2 regions of the Bradyrhizobium sp. USDA 4354 genome follow, and region 2 is predicted to be linked to the other one. Evidence: riboswitches for the same ligand, from Rfam matches in the RefSeq annotation. Region 2 holds a riboswitch; the other holds the start of a gene.
What was found. A riboswitch is a leader RNA that binds a small molecule or an ion and turns the genes downstream of it on or off. The one in region 2 is predicted to bind glycine.
Positions count from the first base shown of each region.

Region 1: it holds a riboswitch for glycine, as region 2 does, so the genes downstream of both, ACVIIV_RS15255 (D-amino acid dehydrogenase) here and ACVIIV_RS20730 (D-amino acid dehydrogenase) in region 2, are expected to answer to the same signal.

Region 1 covers NZ_JBSSDC010000001.1:3,285,212-3,289,419, reverse strand. The annotation lists gene ACVIIV_RS15265 (M24 family metallopeptidase) at 1-554, opposite strand, end outside; gene ACVIIV_RS15260 (D-aminoacyl-tRNA deacylase) at 640-1,578, opposite strand; glycine riboswitch at 2,338-2,437, shown strand; glycine riboswitch at 2,441-2,528, shown strand; gene ACVIIV_RS15255 (D-amino acid dehydrogenase) at 2,590-3,837, shown strand.
Region 2 covers NZ_JBSSDC010000001.1:4,538,833-4,543,040, reverse strand. The annotation lists gene ACVIIV_RS20740 (ABC transporter substrate-binding protein) at 1-1, opposite strand, end outside; gene ACVIIV_RS20735 (M20/M25/M40 family metallo-hydrolase) at 265-1,395, shown strand; glycine riboswitch at 1,643-1,747, shown strand; glycine riboswitch at 1,751-1,856, shown strand; gene ACVIIV_RS20730 (D-amino acid dehydrogenase) at 1,922-3,223, shown strand; gene ACVIIV_RS20725 (ABC transporter permease) at 3,402-4,208, shown strand, end outside.

The DNA.
Region 1 (4,208 bases), 1.3 Mb from region 2:
CTGCATACAGTTCGAATTCTGTCGATCTCTAGCGGAGACTTGACCATTCGCAGGGGCGTGAAAATCGGATCCGATGCGTCGACGAACGTTCGAGGCTTGATCGCGTCGGCTACACGCAAGAAATCTCCCGCGGGGAAGCCAAGCCTACTCTCCGCGCCAAGCTCTACGCCGATCCTAGCGTGCTCCGGCAGTAATTCACGCACCGCTCGTGCAAGGGCGGACACACCCTCATCTTTCGGATTTGGGCTAGGCCAGCTCCGGCAATCTTTTACCCAGGTCGTTTCTTTATAAAACTGGTCGATTCCCTCTGGGACGACGGCAACGGGGTCAGCTGACGAAAGAATGAGAAGAAATCGCGGCCGGGTCGTCTGCTGCGGGGTCGTGCTAGGCTCACCAATGAAATACCGCAAATTGTGTTCGGACGTCGCCAGAAGCGCGTCAATGGCATGCTCTTTCATCAAACGCCGCGCGCGCTCGACGCGGCCCTCGTATTCGATCCGGGGAAACGGATCGTACTGAATGGTCCTAATCGAGCCCATCCCCAAGCCGTTCATCGCTCTTCTCCAGAGAAACACGTCAATTGCAGGACGACCGACAATTTAGATGCCAGTTCGACAGCAGATGGCCGCCTTCGCGCGCTCATTCGACAATATCCTTCGGAAGAGCCGCGCGCATTTTTTTATGCGAAAGCATCGGAACACCGAGCTCCTCTGCGAGGAGGCGAGCAACCCCCTTGAAAGGCGCTTTTAGCTTATCGTGGTACACGATGCTTTGAATCCCGCCTACAATCGACTCCACGCAAGCTCTCAGGTCGACCAAACGCCTTTCCTGGTCATAGCCATCCGACACGAGCCAATGGTTTGGTAGGACGTGACTTGCTGCGATCGGGGGTCGATCGCGCGACTGCAATACCGGGTTCGTAAAGCTCGGCTCGAAGTGAACGCCTCCGATGCAGAGCACGGAGTGTACCGGTTCCTCAATGCGATCGAAAATTCGCAGCAGCGATCGCGCCAGCACTCGGGCCGCAAGAGGGTTTGCCCAATCTTCGGGCGAGCTTCCGATCTCGACATCGACAGCCGACGGCCGCAGGTCAGCGAGACGGGTACCAGCATCACCGGCCTTGACGCCCGACCAATGAGTCGCTTCCAGGTAAGTACGAAAGGAGTCAAGACCGGAAGTGACCCGCTCGGCTTCGATGGCCAGAAGAAGCCCCCGCGTAATCCGAGGGTCGACCGTGCTGAAGGTCCCCGTGGCCAGATCGCCGGTCGTTTGAACCGAGAAGATTGCGTTTGGCGCATTGGCGCCCTCGTGCCAATTCACGATGCCAATAACGTCAGCGTCACCGAAGCGTTCATTCAAGATTGGCGCGTAGCGCGCATAGTCGTTACTTACGACCTCGTTCGTGGCCACGATCGAAATTCTGGCGTCATGCAAGCCAGCGACTTCGAGGACGGAGTGCCCATCGACTTCGAAACTCGTTGCAACAAGAGCGCATTCCGCCTTGAGAGCATCCAGAACGCGCCCCGCGACCGGGTCCTTTTCTCGATCGACGCAGAAGACAAAAACGGCATTTCTCATCGCGATCCTCCGCCAAGTCCAAGGCAGATCGAGAGCGTAGTACGCCTATCCTGAACTTGGCGCCGTCGTCTTTTCGACTTTCTCGGAAACCACCATGCTCTGTGAACGGAAATCCGATCTTGCAGCGCGAGAGCGTGCGCGTGGGAGGCGATTAACCCAAGCCCGAATAGCGTCACAATGGCGCCACTCGCGAACTGAGTCCCATTATCGGCTATCCTGCTTGGCGGAGTAGCGACCGGAAATCGCGCGAATTGGAAATCGAGGCAGCGGATCGCCGAACCAGCAGCGAACTTCACCCGGTTGCGTGTCGAGCAAGAGCGAATCCTGCCGTCATATGCCAGAGACGTCGACGCGAGAGCCGCGAAGAGCCCCTCATCGAGCGGAGCGACCGACTCAGGCGTGCAGGCCTCCATTTCGGCTCGACTTTGAAAGAGATGCATGCCAGGCACAGCTTTGTAGGGTCCTACACCACCGCAGACTTATTAGAGCGTCGCCACGCAAACATTGCGCGTTCTTTTGAGAATCACGCAGTATTTCTGCGGTAGCCGCCGATAGCTCGCTGGAAACCACTGGAACATCCAGCGGATGCAATTATCAAAAGGCGAGATCAGCATAGTACTAGGCAACAAACCACCTGCTAATTTGGGTGGGGAGGCTAGGCAAACATCGAGTTGTCGCTTACGCCGCCGATTTTGGGATCCGACGATTCATCACGGCTTGACAGGTAGTGAGTACGTCTGAGAGTGTTATCGTGTCTGATGATGGTGTGCGGGAGAGCGCGATAAGCCTGCAAAGGCGTATCACCGCCGACGGAGCAACTCCCCAAGGAAACTCTCAGGCCCAGGACCGCACACCGAGGACGATCTGGAGAGAGGTGCCGGTCAGCACCCACCGAAGGGGACCGTGATCCACGAGGATTGCGGACAAAGCTCTCAGGTGCACGGACAGATTTGGGGACGGAGACATGGCGACGCCATTCACCGTTCGTTCAATCTTGTCCTGGAGCATACGATGAGCACGATCATCATAATCGGGTCCGGCGTCACCGGAGTTACAACTGCCTATGCCCTGGCCCGCCGCGGCTATTCGGTTACAGTCTTTGATCGCCAGCGCTATCCGGCGATGGACACTTCGTTTGCGAACGGCGGCCAATTATCGGCAAGTAATGCCGAGGTTTGGAATAATGTCGCAACGATCGTAAAAGGCTTGAGGTGGATGCTGCGCAAAGACGCACCATTGTTGCTGAACCCAAGCCCCAGTTTTCACAAATATACTTGGCTGGCAGAGTTCGTAAGCCAGATTCGAAACTACCGCCACAACACGATCGAAACGACGAAGCTAGCGATAGCCGCTCGCAAGCATCTTTTTGAGCTAGCCGATCGGGAGAGCATCGATTTCGACTTGGAACGGCGAGGAATCTTGCACGTTTATTCGAGCAAACCCGATTTCGATGCGGCCTCTCGCGTGAATCAGTTGCTGCTCAAGGGCGGATTGGATCGCCGTCCTGTGACGCCTTCTGAGATGCTTACAATAGAGCCAGCTCTGCGCGATCAGTATTATGGTGGCTTCTTTACCCCGTCTGACTCAACCGGCGACATTCACAAGTTCACGCGCGGCCTCGCTGCGGCTTGCGAGCGAGGGGGCGTACGCTTCGTCTTTGATGCAGAGATCTGCGGCATGCGGTCCGACCGAGACGGTGTGGTCGTACACTGGAAACGAGGTTCGCTGAAGGAAGAACTCAATGCCGAACGCGCAGTGGTTTGCGCGGGGGTCGGCAGCCGCCGCATTGCTTCAATGCTGGGGGACAACATCAACATTTATCCCGTCAAGGGCTACTCCATCACGGTAGAGCTGGGAGACGAAACGAGCCAAAAGGCTGCGCCTCGTGTCAGCCTGCTGGACGAGGCCACCAAGATCGTGACCAGCCGGTTAGGAGAAGATCGCTTCCGGGTCGCGGGGACCGCCGAGTTTAATGGCGAAAACCGCGACATCCGCTGGGACCGAATTAAGCCCTTGGTGCGCTGGGTAGAGCGATCGTTTCCGGATGTGTCGACCGCGCAGGTGGTGCCATGGGCGGGCTTGCGTCCTATGACACCTAGCATGATGCCAACGGTTGGCCGCGGCAAACGCCCGAATGTTTTCTACAACACAGGCCATGGTCATCTCGGCTGGACATTATCCGCTGTCACAGCTGAAATGATCGCTGATGTCATTACGACAGACGGCAGCAACACTCGGCTGAGCGCATCCGTGTCCTGATCCTGTTGAATGGGTCCTGGTCCATGCTCCCGCCGATATCGCGGCGGGAGCATGTCGATTGACAGTACCGAAGCGGATTTTGAAGTCGCTCTCGAAGGGTGATGCGAGCCTCACGGTCGGGCGACTTGCTTCCCGCAATTCATTATTCAGGTAAGCGCCCCTGTGAACCACTTGGCACCGTTGCCTCCGAAAGCCTTGGTATGACTGAGTTGTTGCAACGAGTTGACGCCGACCAAGTGGGGCTGCATGAGCGTTGTCGTTTCTTTGCAAGGCGCACGCCGCACACATAGTGAAGTGCCGTCGCATTTAAGGGCAGGTCGCCAGCTTTGCGGCGGCCCCGAATCAGGCCCACCAAAGCCGTTCCGCGCCGC
Region 2 (4,208 bases):
TAGAAAGTTCTCCTGACGTGAAACTGTTCAAAGGCAGATTATTGGTTGAGCATGAGGTTCGTTCGTTGGGCGAACTAACCTCATGCAATGCCTTCATCTTTCGAGACTTGCAGACAGTGTGAAGCGCGTCAATCCGGTTTCATTGCAAGCCCTTGCGGCGCACGCACGGGCTCCACAAAGATCGGTTTGGCTCTACAACCCCTCCGCCTGTCCTGTCTGCGATGCAATGCCCGTTCCATCTTTCCAAGCTTGAGAGACATTGAGATGAATCCTGCCAATCTTCCCTTTGATTCCGAGGCAATGCTCGAAGGCCTGCGCGGCTGGGTCGAATGCGAGAGCCCAACCTGGGACGTCGATGCCGTGGACCGGATGCTCGATATCGCAGCGCGGGATATGGCGATCATGGGTGCGACGATCGAGCGCATCGCCGGCCGCCAAGGCTTTGGCGGCGTCATCCGCGCGCGCTTTCCCCATCCGAAGCAGGGCGAGCCGGGTATCCTGATCGCCGGGCACATGGATACCGTCCACCCGGTCGGCACGATCGAGAAGCTGAAATGGCGGCGCGAGGGCAACAAGTGCTACGGCCCCGGCATCTACGACATGAAGGGCGGCAACTATCTCTCGCTGGAAGCGATCCGGCAGCTGGCGCGCGCCTCGTTCACGACGCCGCTGCCGATCACCGTGCTGTTCACGCCTGATGAGGAAGTCGGCACGCCCTCGACGCGCGACATCATCGAGGCGGAAGCCGCACGCAACAAATACGTGCTGGTGCCGGAGCCCGGCCGCGCCGACAACGGCGTCACCACCGGACGCTACGCCATCGCGCGGTTCAATCTCGAGGCGACGGGCCGGCCAAGCCACGCCGGCGCGACGCTGTCGGCGGGACGTTCGGCAATCCGCGAAATGGCGCGGCAGATTCTCGCGATCGACGCGATGACGACGGAGGATTGCACCTTCTCGGTCGGCGTCGTCCATGGCGGCCAATGGGTCAATTGCGTTGCAACGACCGCGACAGGCGAAGCGCTCTCCATGGCCAAGCGCCAGGCCGATCTCGACCGCGGCGTCGAGCGGATGCTTGCGCTCTCGGCCACTAACAACGACGTCAGCTTCAAGGTCACGCGCGGCGTGACGCGGCCGGTATGGGAGCCGAACGCGGGCACGATGGCGCTGTACGAAAAGGCGCGCGGCATCGCCAAATCTCTCGGCGCGGAATTACCCCATGCGAGCTCCGGCGGCGGCTCCGATGGCAACTTCACCGGAGCGATGGGGATCCCGACGCTCGACGGCTTGGGCGTGCGCGGCGGCAATGCCCACACGCTGGAGGAGTTCATCGAAATCGACAGCCTGGTCGAGCGTGGGCGCTTGATGGCGGGATTGCTAGCGACGCTGGAGTGACGGCGCAGCCGTCATTCCGGGATGGTCCTGAAGGACCAGACCTCGAGTGCGCAATTGCGCACCGGGGAATCTCGAGGTCCTCAGGTGCGCAAGTGCGCACCAGAGTTCGATGCTTCGCATCGCCCCGGGACGACGGCCCGAAACAACACGCAATTGAATCAACTTCGCACTGCACAATGCGTTGGCAGTCGCGGTCTAAATTTAGCCTTGTCCAAAAATGAGGCGTATCGTACTGCTCGGCCGTCCACGCGACGATGCGGGAGAGATCGCAACGAAGGCTTTCAGCTTTCGTTGCGGCGCCGACGGAGCAACCGCCCCGGAAACTCTCAGGCAAAAGGACTGTATCGTCAGGACGATCTGGAGAGAGGCGGCGCGATTGCAGGCAATCGTGACGTCCACCGAAGGGGATAGTCCGTTGCGAGATCCGCAGCGGATCAAGCTCTCAGGTACCCGTGACAGATGGGGCGCCGCCAACGGCCTTGGCCGGCGGTCAGCCGACTCTAAACGCGGGAGCCCCGAACTAGTCATGACCCATATCGCCATCATCGGCGCCGGCATCACCGGCGTGACGACTGCCTATGCCCTGCTCGAACGCGGCTTTGAGGTGACGGTGCTCGACAAGCACCGCTACGCTGCGATGGAGACGTCCTTCGCCAATGGCGGACAGCTCTCCGCATCGAACGCCGAAGTCTGGAACAGCACCGCGACGATCCTGAAAGGCCTGCGCTGGATGTTCCGGCGCGACGCGCCGCTGCTGATGAATCCGCGGCCGAACTGGCACAAATACTCCTGGATGAGCGAGTTCGTCGCCGACATCGGCAACTACCGGGCCAACACGATCGAGACCACGCGGCTCGCGATCGAAGCGCGCAGACATCTGTTCGACATCGCGGCGCGCGAGGGCATCGACTTCGATCTCGAGCGCCGCGGCATCCTCCACATCTATCGTGACAAGGACGGCTTTGAATCCGGTCTGCGCGTCAACGCGCTGCTGCAGGAAGGTGGCCTCGACCGCCGCCCGGTGACGCCGGAGGAAATCCGCGCGATCGAGCCGACACTGCGCAAGGACTATTATGGCGGCTTCTACACGCCATCGGATGCGACCGGCGATATCCACAAGTTCACCCGCGGCCTGGCGGACGCCTGTAAGCGGCGTGGCGCAACCTTCATCCACGAAGCGAGCATCGATTCGATCGCGCGTGCCGGCAGCGGCTTCGTGCTCGGCTGGGCCGACCTTGCCGCGGACGATGCGGTCGCCCCCGCGCGCGGCATGCTGAAGGCGGACGGTGTCGTGGTCTGCGCCGGCGTTGCTAACCGTCACTTCGCCGCCCTGCTCGACGAGCGCGTCAACGTCTATCCGGTGAAGGGCTACTCGATCACCGTGCAGCTCGACACCGCCGAGAGCCGCAATGCCACCCCGACCGTGAGCCTGCTCGACGAGGCCGCCAAGATCGTCACCAGCCGGCTCGGGGCCGATCGCTTTCGCGTCGCTGGCACCGCCGAGTTCAACGATTTCAATCGCGATATCCGTGCCGACCGCGTGCAGCCGCTGATCGACTGGGTGCGCAGCAACTTCCCCGCCGTCGAAACGTCGCGCGTCGTGCCTTGGGCCGGGCTGCGCCCGATGATGCCGAACATGATGCCGGTGGTGCGCGCAGGGCGGATACCGGGCGTGTTCTTCAACACCGGCCACGGCCATCTCGGCTGGACCCTGTCGGCGGCGACGGCGCAGATGATTGCCCAGACCATCGACGGCTGGCGCGGGCTCAATGCGCCGACGACCACGTCTTCACTTGGGGTTGAGCGTGAACTGCGACATGCATCCTGAGTGGTCGATGCCGGGGACATGCCGGCCTCTTGCGACAGCGCAGCCCTTGGCACACAATTTGCCCCGAGAGGGCGGCGTCTCCGGGCGGCCTTTCCAGTCCAAGTGACAGGCATGATAGACACGACAGAGTTCACGGGCGCCTCGAGGCCCCCCAAGTTCCGCAGCCGGAGATAGGTGCATGCTGGGTTATCTTATTCGCCGCGTTCTGGCCGCGGTGCCCGTGATGGGCGTGGTCGCGCTGTTCGTGTTCCTGCTGCTGCGGCTGACGCCCGGTGATCCCGCCGCGATTCTCGCCGGCGACAACGCGACGCCGGAACGGCTCGAGCGTATCCGCACCTCGCTCGGCCTGAACGAGCCGCTGATCGTGCAGTTCATCACCTGGGTGAACAAGCTGCTGCACGGCGACCTCGGGACCTCGCTGATCTCCAACCTGCCGGTGATGAAGATGATCGGCCAGCGCGTCGAGCCGTCGATCTCGATCGCGCTGTGCACCATCATCCTCGCCGTGATCGTCGCCGTTCCCTTGGGGGTGATCGCGGCCTGGAAGCACGGCACCTGGATCGATCGTTTCGTGATGGGCCTGTCCGTGCTCGGCTTCTCGGTGCCGGTGTTCGTGGTCGGCTATGTCCTGATCCAGATCTTCGCGATCGACCTGCGCTGGGTGCCGGTGCAGGGCTTCCGCAGCATCTTTAACGGTTTCGGGCCGTTCTTCGAGCGCATGATCCTGCCGACCTGCGCATTGTCCTTCATCTACATCGCGTTGATCGCGCGCATGACGCGCGCGGCGATGCTCGACGTGCTCGGCGAAGATTACGTGCGAACGGCGCGTGCGAAGGGCATCAACGAGATTGCGGTGATGATGCGCCATGCGCTGCGCAATGCCGCGGTACCCGTGATCACCGTGATCGGCACCGGCTTTGCACTGCTGATCTCCGGCGTCGTCGTCACCGAGAGCGTGTTCAACATCCCCGGCATCGGCCGCCTC